2 regions of the Streptomyces sp. NPDC007901 genome follow, and region 2 is predicted to be linked to the other one. Evidence: riboswitches for the same ligand, from Rfam matches in the RefSeq annotation. Region 2 holds a riboswitch; the other holds the start of a gene.

Region 1 (5,161 bases), on a different contig from region 2:
ACTTCTCCGGCAGGGTCTTCATCCAGTCCAGGGTGGCGTCGACGTTCGCCGAGCCGTAGTCCCCGACCTGGTACAGCATCCGGGAGTCCTCCGAGGTGAAGCCGCGCAGCGCGGAGGCGCCGGTGGCGCGGCCGAGGAGGCTGTCGGAGTAGAGGCCGTCCAGCAGCCGCTGGCAGTCGGCGGCGTCGGACTTGGCGGTGAGGAAGCCGGCCACGTCGACCTTGCCGATCAGCATGGAGTTGCGCCAGGTCGCGGCGTCGGTGGCGACCTGCGAGTCGTTCTCGATGTCGGCCGGTGTGATCAGCGCGGCCTGCGCGCCGGCCCCGGTGAGGGCGGGCGTCGCCGACGGGGAGGGGGAGCGCTCGGCGGCGGCCGAGACGGACACGGCCTCGGGGGCGCCGCTCTGGTCCGCACAGGCCGCGGTGGCGAGCAGGGTTCCCGCCGCCAGGGCCGAGGCGAGAACACGCGCGGGTCGGGACGGACGGGTCATCGCGACTGCCTCCTCGGGAACGCGGTAGGTCCCTCCACGCCACCATCCGCCGGGAGCACGGACCACCCGCACGGGCCATTCGGGTGAGTGCCGCGGTGGGGCGGGGCGCGTCATGATCCGGGGGCGGTGATCCGCACCCTGCGGCTGCCGCAGCGCGGGCACACCGCGTCCGCGAGCGGCGAGCGGACCGCCCGGCCGGCCTCGTCGACGTACTCCTGGGTGCTCTGCAGGTCCGGGTCGGCGATCGGGTCGGTGAAGAACACCGCCTGGAAGGTGGCCTCCCAGGCCTTGCCGCACCGCCCGCAGGCGAACGCGAAGGTCTCGGGCACGGCCCCGGGCACGGGCTCGGGACCCGGGGCGTCGGTCATCGGATCCGGCTCCTGTCACTCGGCCTGCGTCTTAAGCGGACCGCCCCTGCCGTACGGCGGCAACCCGGGGCCGGGTGTCCCAGGCGTGGACGCCCCCTTGACGTCGGGCGGAGGCGGATCGACACTCCAGATGGGAATCCTAGTGAAAAGGTAGGGAAAGATGGGTCGCGTGCGCACGCTCACCGGCAGACCGCGCCGAGAGAGCCGTACGCCCTGGGCGGCCCCCCTGCTCACCTCCCGCCTGCACATCGATCTGCAGCGTGTGTGCAGCGCCATCAGCCTCGGCGCCACCGGCCGCAGCGCCCTCGGCCGCAGAGGCTGAGCGCCCGCTCGCCCCGCACGAGCCGGGCCCCCACCCACCGACGAACGCTTCCGCCGCGCGTACGTCCGCGCGCCCTCATCCGGGGAGACGCATGTCCATCACTCCGCTCGCCGCCCTCCCGTCCGTCCGCACCGCCCCCGGCTTCCGGGGCCGCATCGGCCGCGACGCACGCAGCGGCCACTACGCGGTGCCGCGCCGCTACCGGCTCCATCTGGCCACCGCCTGTGCCGACGGCCTGCGCATCGCCGTCGGCCACAGCCTGCTCGGCCTCGACGACTGTTGTCCGGTCACCTTCCTGCCCGCGGTCCCCGACTGTCCCGACGGCAGCCACACGGCGCTGCGCCCGCTGTACGAGGCGAGCGCCCACCGCTACGTGGGACCGGCCCTCGCGCCCGTGCTCAGCGACGACTGGTCCGGCCGGATCGTCAGCACCCACAGCCGGGACATCCTGCGCGACCTGGACCGGCACTTCGGCGACGGCGTCACCCGGCTCCACCCGTGCGGCGCCGAGGCCGAGATCGAGGCCGTCGAGCGGCTCTGCGCGGAGGGCGTCGAACAGGCCGCACAGCGCGCCGGGCGCGAGGGCGGCGACCCGGAGGCACTGGAGACCCTGCTCGCCACCCTGGACGAGCTGGAGCGCCGCCTGACCGGGGTGGAGTTCCTGATCGGCGGTCAGCTCACCGCCGCGGACATCGAGTTGTGGGTGGCGCTGGTGCAACTCGACACCGTGCACCGCACCCACCTGGACGCCTCCGCCGTGCACCGCATCGCCGACCACCCGGTGCTGTGGGCCTACGCCCGGCGGCTGGCCGCGCATCCGGCCTTCGGCGCCCACCTCGACCTCGACGGCATCGCCCGTCGCCACCACGGCCGTTGCCAGGGCCTGGAAGCCGCCGGCGCGGCCGTCCAGATCCTGGACTGGGCCGGCCATGCGGCGGACGTTTCCCGCAGGTGAGAGCGGCCCGAACCGTTCCGCCGGCTGGACAGGCGTTGACATTCGTTCGGGCAACTGCGTTACTTACGGACCAGAACGGTCAAGAGCGTCAGCATCAAGCCCTGGCTTGCTGACCGGCAACCCTCGCATCGCGGTGGGGTGCCCCAGGTGACGACCGGACCGGATGACGACGTTCGGTAAGCGCGAGGCCCCACCCCGGGGCCATCACACAAGACAGGTGACGGACATGTACGCAGCCTCCAGGACGGCCGAGCGCCGTGCCCAGGGCTGCGTACAGCCGTATCCGAGCCCGCTCGTCGCCGACCGTGCCGTCGACCTGCTCCGTGTCAACAGCGCCCTGTGTAGCGCGTGTACCGCACCGGGCCGTGCCCGCTGTCGGGTCTGACCAGGCTCTTCCGCCTTCGCCCCGCAGTTCTCGCGACTCGGCTTCCCTGACGTAGACACCGCATCTCTGACGTAGACACCGGCCGCCCGGTGTGACGCCGTCCGCCCACCCCCGCATCCCGCGCGCCCCGCGTGCCGTGCCGTGCCCGAACACGGCGCGGTACCGCGTTCCCGGCCGTGGGACCAGGGGTGTCCGACTCCGCCGGAGCCCGCCATGAGTGAACCCCCAGGCGCCACCATAACCGCGCCCGCCGCGCCCCCCGCTGACAAACCGTCAAAATCGCTGGTGGCACAGCGAGTTCTCCCGCTGCGCCGACCCGGACGGTGGATCGCCACCGCCGTCGTCCTGGTCCTGGTCGCCCAGTTCGCCCACGGGCTGGTGACCAACCCCTTCTACCAGTGGGACCGCTTCGGCTACTGGTTCCTGCGGCCGACCCTCCTCGACGGACTGCTCATCACCCTCGAAGTCACCGCCTACAGCGCGGTATTGGGCCTGCTCGGCGGCATCCTGCTCGCCCTGGCCCGGCTCTCGAAGAGCCCGGTGCTGCGCGCGGTCAGCTGGACCTACGTCTGGGCGCTGCGCTCCATCCCGCTCATCGTGGTCCTGCTCTTCCTCTACAACTTCAGCGCCCTGTACAAGACGCTGAGCGTCGGCGTCCCCTTCGGGCCGGCCTTCTTCTCCTTCGACGAGTCGAAGCTCGCCACCGACATGGTGATCGCCGTCGTCGGCCTCAGCCTCAACGAGGCCGCCTACGCGGCCGAGGTGGTCCGCGGCGGCATCCTCTCCGTGGACCAGGGCCAGCACGAGGCCGCCGCCGCGCTCGGCCTGCCCAAGGGCTACCAGTTCCGCAGGATCGTCTTCCCGCAGGCCCTCAGGTCGATCACCCCGAACTACGTCAACCAGCTGATCGGCCTGATCAAGAGCACCTCGCTGGTCTTCTACGTCTCCCTGCTCGACCTCTTCGGCACCGCGCAGAGCATGGGCTCCACCTACCCCGGCGACATCGTGCCGCTGCTCCTGGTGGTGACCGTCTGGTACCTGATCCTGACCAGCGTCGTCTCCGTGATCCAGTTCTACGTCGAGCGGTACTACGCCCGCGGCGCCACCCGGGCACTGCCGCCGACGCCCCTGCAGAAGCTCCGGGCCGGCCTCACCGACCTGCGGGCCCGCATCCGCCGGGAGGCCGCCGTATGAGCAGCACCGACACCCTGGAGACGGCCCCCGCCGCCCTGGAGATCCACGACGTCCACAAGTGGTACGGCACCCACCGCGTCCTGGACGGCATCGACCTGACCATCCGCCCCGGCGAGGTCACCGTCATCCTCGGCCCGTCCGGCTCGGGCAAGTCCACGCTCCTCAGGGTCATCAACCACCTGGAGAAGCCCGAGATCGGCCATGTCAGCATCAACGGCGAACCGATCGGGGTGAAGCGGCAGGGCGACCGGCTCAAGGAGCTGAGCGAGCGCGCCATCCTGGCCCAGCGCGGCCGGATCGGCTTCGTCTTCCAGAACTTCAACCTCTTCCCGCACCTGACCGTCCTCGACAACGTGGCCGCCGCCCCCGTCGCCACCGGGAAGCTCACCAAGCCCGAGGCGCAGGCCCTGGCCAAGGAACTCCTGGAGCGGGTCGGCCTCGGCGAGCGCGTCGGCGCCTACCCCCGCCAGCTCTCCGGAGGCCAGCAGCAGCGCGTCGCCATCGCCCGCGCCCTCGCCCTGCGCCCCGGCGTGATCCTCTTCGACGAACCCACCTCCGCCCTGGACCCGGAACTGGTCGGCGAGGTCCTCGCCGTCATCAAGGACCTGGCCACCAGCGGCACCACGCTCGTCATCGTCACCCACGAGATCGGCTTCGCCCGCGAGATCGCCGACCGGGTCGTCTTCATCGACGAGGGCCGGATCGTCGAGCAGGGCCCGCCCTCCGAGGTTCTCGACAAACCGCGGCACGAACGAACCAGGGACTTCCTCAGCAAGGTCCTGTGAACCGTCGCACCCCCAGATTTCCCCCCACGCCAACCCTCAGCACCCTCTTCCAGTGACAAGGAACGGCCATGCCCACCCACCTCACCCGACGCAGCCTGATCAGAGGCATCACCGCGGCGACCGCCGTCGCCACCCTCGCCACCGGGCTCGCCGCCTGCGGGGGCGACAGCGACGCGGCCACCACCACCGCCGGCGCCAAGTCCGGCGAGGTCGTCGTCGGACGGGTCTCCAACGGTGCCGGCACCCAGACCACCATCAAGGTCTCCGAGGTCAAGTCCATCAGTGCCGAACTGCCGGCGGCCGTCCGCAAGAGCGGCAAGCTCGTCATCGGCGAGGGCGCCCTGCCCGCCGGATTCCCGCCGCTGGCCTACGTCGGCAGCGACCAGAAGACCCTCACCGGCTCCGAGCCCGATCTCGCCCGCCTGATCGCCGCGGTCTTCGGTCTCACGCCGGAGATCAAGAACGCCACCTGGGAGAACATGTTCGTCGGCATCGACAGCGGCAAGGTCGATGTGGCCCTCTCCAACATCACGATCACCGAAGAGCGCAAGAAGAAGTACGAGTTCGCCTCCTACCGGCAGGACAACCTCGCCTTCATCGTGCCGAAGAAGAGCACCTGGAACTTCGACGGCGACTACGAGAACCTCGCCGGCAAGACGATC
Region 2 (5,161 bases):
GCATGTTCACCGGCTTCACCGGTTACTCGCTCCCGGACGACCTGCTCTCCGGCACCGGTGTCCGCTTCACCGAGGGCGCCATCCTGTCGATGCCGATCGTCGGCACGTACATCTCGTACTTCCTCTTCGGCGGCGAGTTCCCCGGCCACGACTTCGTGGCGCGGTTCTACTCGATCCACATCCTGCTGCTGCCGGGCATCATGCTCGGCCTGATGGTGGGCCACCTGATCCTGGTCTTCTACCACAAGCACACGCAGTTCGCGGGCCCCGGAAAGACCGAGAAGAACGTCGTCGGCATGCCGCTGCTGCCGGTCTACATGGCCAAGGCCGGAGGCTTCTTCTTCCTGGTCTTCGGTGTCATCGCGGCCATCGCGGCGACCACCCAGATCAACCCGATCTGGGCCATGGGCCCCTACCGTCCGGACCAGGTGTCCACCGGCGCCCAGCCCGACTGGTACATGGGCTTCGCCGAGGGTCTGATCCGCTACATGCCGGGCTGGGAGATCAACTTCTGGGGCCACACCCTGGTCCTGGGCGTGTTCATCCCACTGGTCCTGTTCGGTCTGGTCCTGGGTGCGATCGCGCTCTACCCGTTCATCGAGTCCTGGGTCACCGGCGACAAGAGCGAGCACCACATCCTGGACCGCCCGCGCAACGCCCCGACCCGCACCGGTTTCGGTGTCGCCTGGATCACCGTGTACATGGTGGGCCTGGTCGGTGGTGGCAACGACCTCATCGCCACCCACTTCCACCTGTCGATCAACGACGTGACCTGGTTCGTCCGGATCTTCTTCTTCGCCGGACCGGTGATCGCGTTCATCGTCACCAAGCGGATCTGCCTCGGTCTGCAGCGCCGCGACAAGGAGAAGGTGCTGCACGGCCGCGAGACCGGCATCATCAAGCGGCTGCCGCACGGTGAGTTCGTCGAGATCCACGAGCCGCTCTCGCAGGAGCAGCTGCACACCCTCACGGCGCACCACCAGTACGAGCCGGCCCAGATCGGCCCGGCGGTCGACGAGAACGGTGTCGAGCGCAAGATCAAGGGGTCCGAGAAGCTCCGCGCCAAGCTGAGCAACGCCTACTACGGCGAGGACAACCAGATCCCGAAGCCGTCCGTCGAGGAGTACAAGGAGATCACCAGCGGCCACGGCCACCACTGATCGACGGCGTCGCCACGCCACAGCCGAAGGGCCCCCGTCCGTACACCGGACGGGGGCCCTTCGCGGTGGCCGGGGCTGGATAGGGTAGGCCTCACAGGCACCATTTCCCGGTACGACGATCAGGAGCGGCCTTATGAGCGCTGTGACCCCCGCTGGAGGCGACACCGCGGCGGCCCGTTCCTGGCCCGAGGTACTGAACGCGCTGCTGTACGGCCAGGACCAGAGCGCCGACGCGACGGCCTGGGCGATGGACCAGATCATGCGCGGTCAGGCGACCGACGCCCAGATCGCCGGCTTCGTGGTCGCGCTGCGGGCCAAGGGCGAGACGGTCGAGGAGATCAACGGCCTGGTCCGCACGATGTACGAGCACGCCAACCTCATCGAGGTGCCGGGCCGCACGGTCGACATCGTCGGGACCGGCGGTGACGGCGCGAAGACGGTGAACATCTCCACGATGTCGGCGCTGGTGGTGGCCGGCACCGGCGCGAAGGTCGTCAAGCACGGCAACCGCGCCGCCTCCTCCGCGTCCGGGGCCTCGGACGTCCTGGAGAAGCTCGGCGTCAACCTCGACCTGACCCCGCAGCGGGTCGCCGAGGTCGCCGAGGAGGCGGGCATCACCTTCTGCTTCGCCGTCAAGTTCCACCCGGCGCTGCGTCACGCGGGCGCCGCGCGCGGCCAGTTGGGCATCCGCACGGTCTTCAACATCCTCGGCCCGCTGACCAACCCCGCGCAGGTGCGGGCCCAGGCGGTCGGCGTCGCAGACCCGCGCATGGCCCCCGTCGTCGCGGGCGTCTTCGCGGAACGCGGCAACTCCTCCCTGGTCTTCCGCGGCGACGACGGCCTCGACGAACTCACCACGACCGCCACGTCCCACGTCTGGATCGTCCGCGACGGCAAGGTCACCGAGCAGACCTTCGACCCCCGTGACGTCGGCATCGACCTGGTCCCGGTGGAGGCCCTGCGAGGCGGCGACCCGTCGTACAACGCGGAGGTCGCCCGCAGGCTCCTGGACGGCGACCAGGGCCCGGTACGGGACGCGGTGCTCCTCAACTCGGCGGCGGCCCTGGTCGCCCTCGACCCGGGCCCGGGCACACTGGCCGAGCAGCTCCGCGCGGGCATGGACAAGGCCGCCGACTCCATCGACTCCGGCGCGGCCAAGCGCGCACTGGAACGCTGGGCGGCGGCGACGAACAAGTAGGCCGACCAGCAGGGGACCAGGACGGGGCCCGGCACCGCCGGGTCCCGTTCCGTCATCCGGACAGAAGTTGCGCGGCGGCGATCACTTCCCCTACTTTTCTTCCCAGGTCATGAGTGACAGTCATGAGGCCCCGGCCGACTGTCCGGCAACCCTCCGTCCGTGGCGGGGTGCCCCGGGTGAAGACCAGGTCGTAGGCAGCGAGGTCTACGGCAAGCGCGGACCCCTCGACACACCAGGGGTCCTGGTCGTACGAGGGAGCCTTCTGTGAGCAAGCGAATGCGATAGGGCGTAGAGCCCCGCCTCCGCGTACCCCTTTTCAGCTTTCCCCGTGCCGTCGACACACCGTCCGGCGCGGTGGTTCCGCTTACCCTCACAGGAGTTCCGCCATGTCTGTCTCCACCGCTGCCTCCGCCCAGTCCGTTTGCAGTGACATTTCGGGGCCGCTGCCCGTTCTGGGCCGGGATGTCACCGTCCCGCTGGTCACCGGCGGCGAGGTCACCTACGCCGCCCTCGACTACGCGGCCAGCGCCCCCGCCCTCCAGCGGGTCTGGGACGACGTGGCGGCGTACGCGCCCTACTACGGCAGCGTCCACCGCGGCGCCGGCTACCTCTCCCAGCTCTCCACGGACCTCTTCGAGAACGCCCGCAGGACCGTCGCCGAGTTCCTCGACTGCCGCCCCGAAGACCAGCTGGTCTTCACCCGCTCCACCACGGACTCCCTGAACCTCCTGGCCCGCGCCCTCCCCGCCGACTGCCAGGTCTTCGTCTTCGAGACCGAGCACCACGCCTCCCTGCTGCCGTGGCAGGACGCCCGGGTCACCTACCTGAACGCGCCCCGCACCCCGCGCCAGGCCGTCGAGACCCTGGAGCGCGCCCTCGCCGACCGCGACCCCTACGGCCCGGCCCTGGTCTGTGTCACCGGCGCGTCCAACGTCACCGGCGAGCTGTGGCCCGTACGGGAGCTCGCGGCGGCCGCGCACGCGCACGGCGCCCGGATCGTCCTGGACGCGGCCCAGCTGGCCCCGCACCACCCCGTGTCCGTCCGCGACCTGGACGTCGACTGGGTCGCCTTCTCCGGCCACAAGCTGTACGCCCCCTTCGGCTCCGGCGTCCTCGCCGGCCGCGCCGACTGGCTCCAGGCCGCCGAGCCCTACCTCGCCGGCGGCGGCGCCAGCCGCAAGGTCACCCGGCGCGAGGACGGGGGAGTGGCCGTGGAGTGGCACGAGAGCGCGGCGCGGCACGAGGCCGGCTCGCCCAACGTCATCGGCGCCTACTCCATCGCCTCCGCCTGCAAGGCGCTCACCGAGGCCGGCTTCGACACGCTGGTCGCCCGCGAGCGGCACCTGATCGAGACGGTGCGGGCGGGACTGGCCGAGGTCCCGCAGGTCCGGGTCCTCTCCCTCTTCGGCGACGACGCCCCGCGCGTCGGCGTGATCAGCTTCGTGGTGGACGGCTGGAACAGCAGCCACTTCGCCGCCGCCCTCTCCGCCGAGTACGGCATCGGCGTCCGCGACGGCCTCTTCTGCGCCCACCCGCTGGTCAGGACCCTCCTGGGCTCCGACCCCCAGACCCAGGGCGAGTGCGGGGCGCCGGAGGCGGCACCGGGCGAGAAGTCCCTCAACGCCATCCGGGTGAGCTTCGGCGCCGGAACGCCGGACGAGCACGTGGAGCGCTTCGTGACGGCGGTACGCGAGCTGGTGACCGACGGCGCCAAGTGGTCGTACCGGACCGAGGACGGCCGCTGTGTCCCGGCGGTGAGCTGACTTACCTCAAGGGGCGCGGGGAACTGCGCGACCAGCCACGACGCACCCGCGGTCGACCACGATCCTGCGGGCCGGTGGGGGCTGAGCGCGCAGTTCCTCCCCCAGCCGAAGGCTGGGGGTACCCCCAACGCCCCTTCGGGGCGCGCTGCAGACGGCGGTGTTTTCTAGCTGTCCAGGCCGATCGCGAACGCCGCCTCCAGGTCGTGCTGGGAGTACGTGCGGAACGCGACGTGCGTGTCGGTGCCCTCCACGCCGGGGATCTTGCTGATGCGGCCGGGGATGACCTCGGCCAGGTCCTCGTGCTGCTGCACCCGGACCATGGCGATCAGGTCGTACGTGCCGGTGACGGAGAAGACCTCGCTGACGCTCTCCAGCGAGGCGATCTGTTCCGCGATCTCGGGGATCCGGTCCACGCTGGTCTTGATGAGGACGATCGCGGTGATCACGGCTGGTTCTCTCCCTCGGGTGCCGGGGCTGGGGCGGTCCTCACTTTAGTCGTACGGCCGTACCGGACCCACGCGTAGCCGAAGCCGAGTCCGAAGCCGACCACGTGGGCGAGGTAGGCCACGCCGGGGCCGGCGGGGGCCTGGCCCAGGGCGAGCCACTGCAGGGCCGCCCAGAAGGGGAGTACCACCCAGGCCGGGAAGCGCAGGGGCAGGAAGAAGAGGAAAGGGAGAAGACTGGTCACGCGGGCGCTGGGGAACAGGTACAGGAACGCTCCGAGGACCGCCGAGATCGCCCCGGACGCCCCCACCAGCGACTGCTGGGACGAGGCGTTGGCGGCCGCGTAGCCGAGCAGCGCGAGATAGCCGCAGCCGAGGTAGAAGAGGGTGAACTCCACGCGGCCCATCCGCTCCTCGGTCATCGCCCCGAAGACGAAGAGGAAGAGCATGTTGCCGAGCAGGTGCACCCAGCTGCCGTGGATGAACAGCGCCGTGGCCGGGGTGAGCGCCTCCCGCGCCGGGCCGTCGAACAGGTCGGCGGGGACCACGCCCCAGCGCCGGAAGTACGCCCGCTGCGCCGCCGCCAGGGCGTCCCCG

What was found. A riboswitch is a leader RNA that binds a small molecule or an ion and turns the genes downstream of it on or off. The one in region 2 is predicted to bind S-adenosylmethionine.
Region 1: another riboswitch for S-adenosylmethionine. It lies ahead of ACFZDK_RS20930 (ABC transporter permease subunit); the one in region 2 lies ahead of ACFZDK_RS08060 (aminotransferase class V-fold PLP-dependent enzyme).

Annotation. Positions count from the first base shown of each region.
Region 1 is NZ_JBIBKW010000006.1:112,335-117,495, forward strand. Features, by position in the region: gene ACFZDK_RS20910 (hypothetical protein) at 1-490, opposite strand, end outside; gene ACFZDK_RS20915 (hypothetical protein) at 601-858, opposite strand; gene ACFZDK_RS20920 (putative leader peptide) at 1,019-1,180, shown strand; gene ACFZDK_RS20925 (glutathione S-transferase C-terminal domain-containing protein) at 1,272-2,135, shown strand; SAM riboswitch class IV at 2,213-2,324, shown strand; gene ACFZDK_RS20930 (ABC transporter permease subunit) at 2,734-3,714, shown strand; gene ACFZDK_RS20935 (ATP-binding cassette domain-containing protein) at 3,711-4,499, shown strand; gene ACFZDK_RS20940 (transporter substrate-binding domain-containing protein) at 4,568-5,161, shown strand, end outside.
Region 2 is NZ_JBIBKW010000002.1:507,315-512,475, forward strand. Features, by position in the region: gene ACFZDK_RS08050 (cytochrome b N-terminal domain-containing protein) at 1-1,160, shown strand, start outside; gene trpD (anthranilate phosphoribosyltransferase) at 1,294-2,358, shown strand; SAM riboswitch class IV at 2,464-2,580, shown strand; gene ACFZDK_RS08060 (aminotransferase class V-fold PLP-dependent enzyme) at 2,745-4,121, shown strand; gene ACFZDK_RS08065 (Lrp/AsnC ligand binding domain-containing protein) at 4,286-4,567, opposite strand; gene ACFZDK_RS08070 (rhomboid family intramembrane serine protease) at 4,564-5,161, opposite strand, start outside.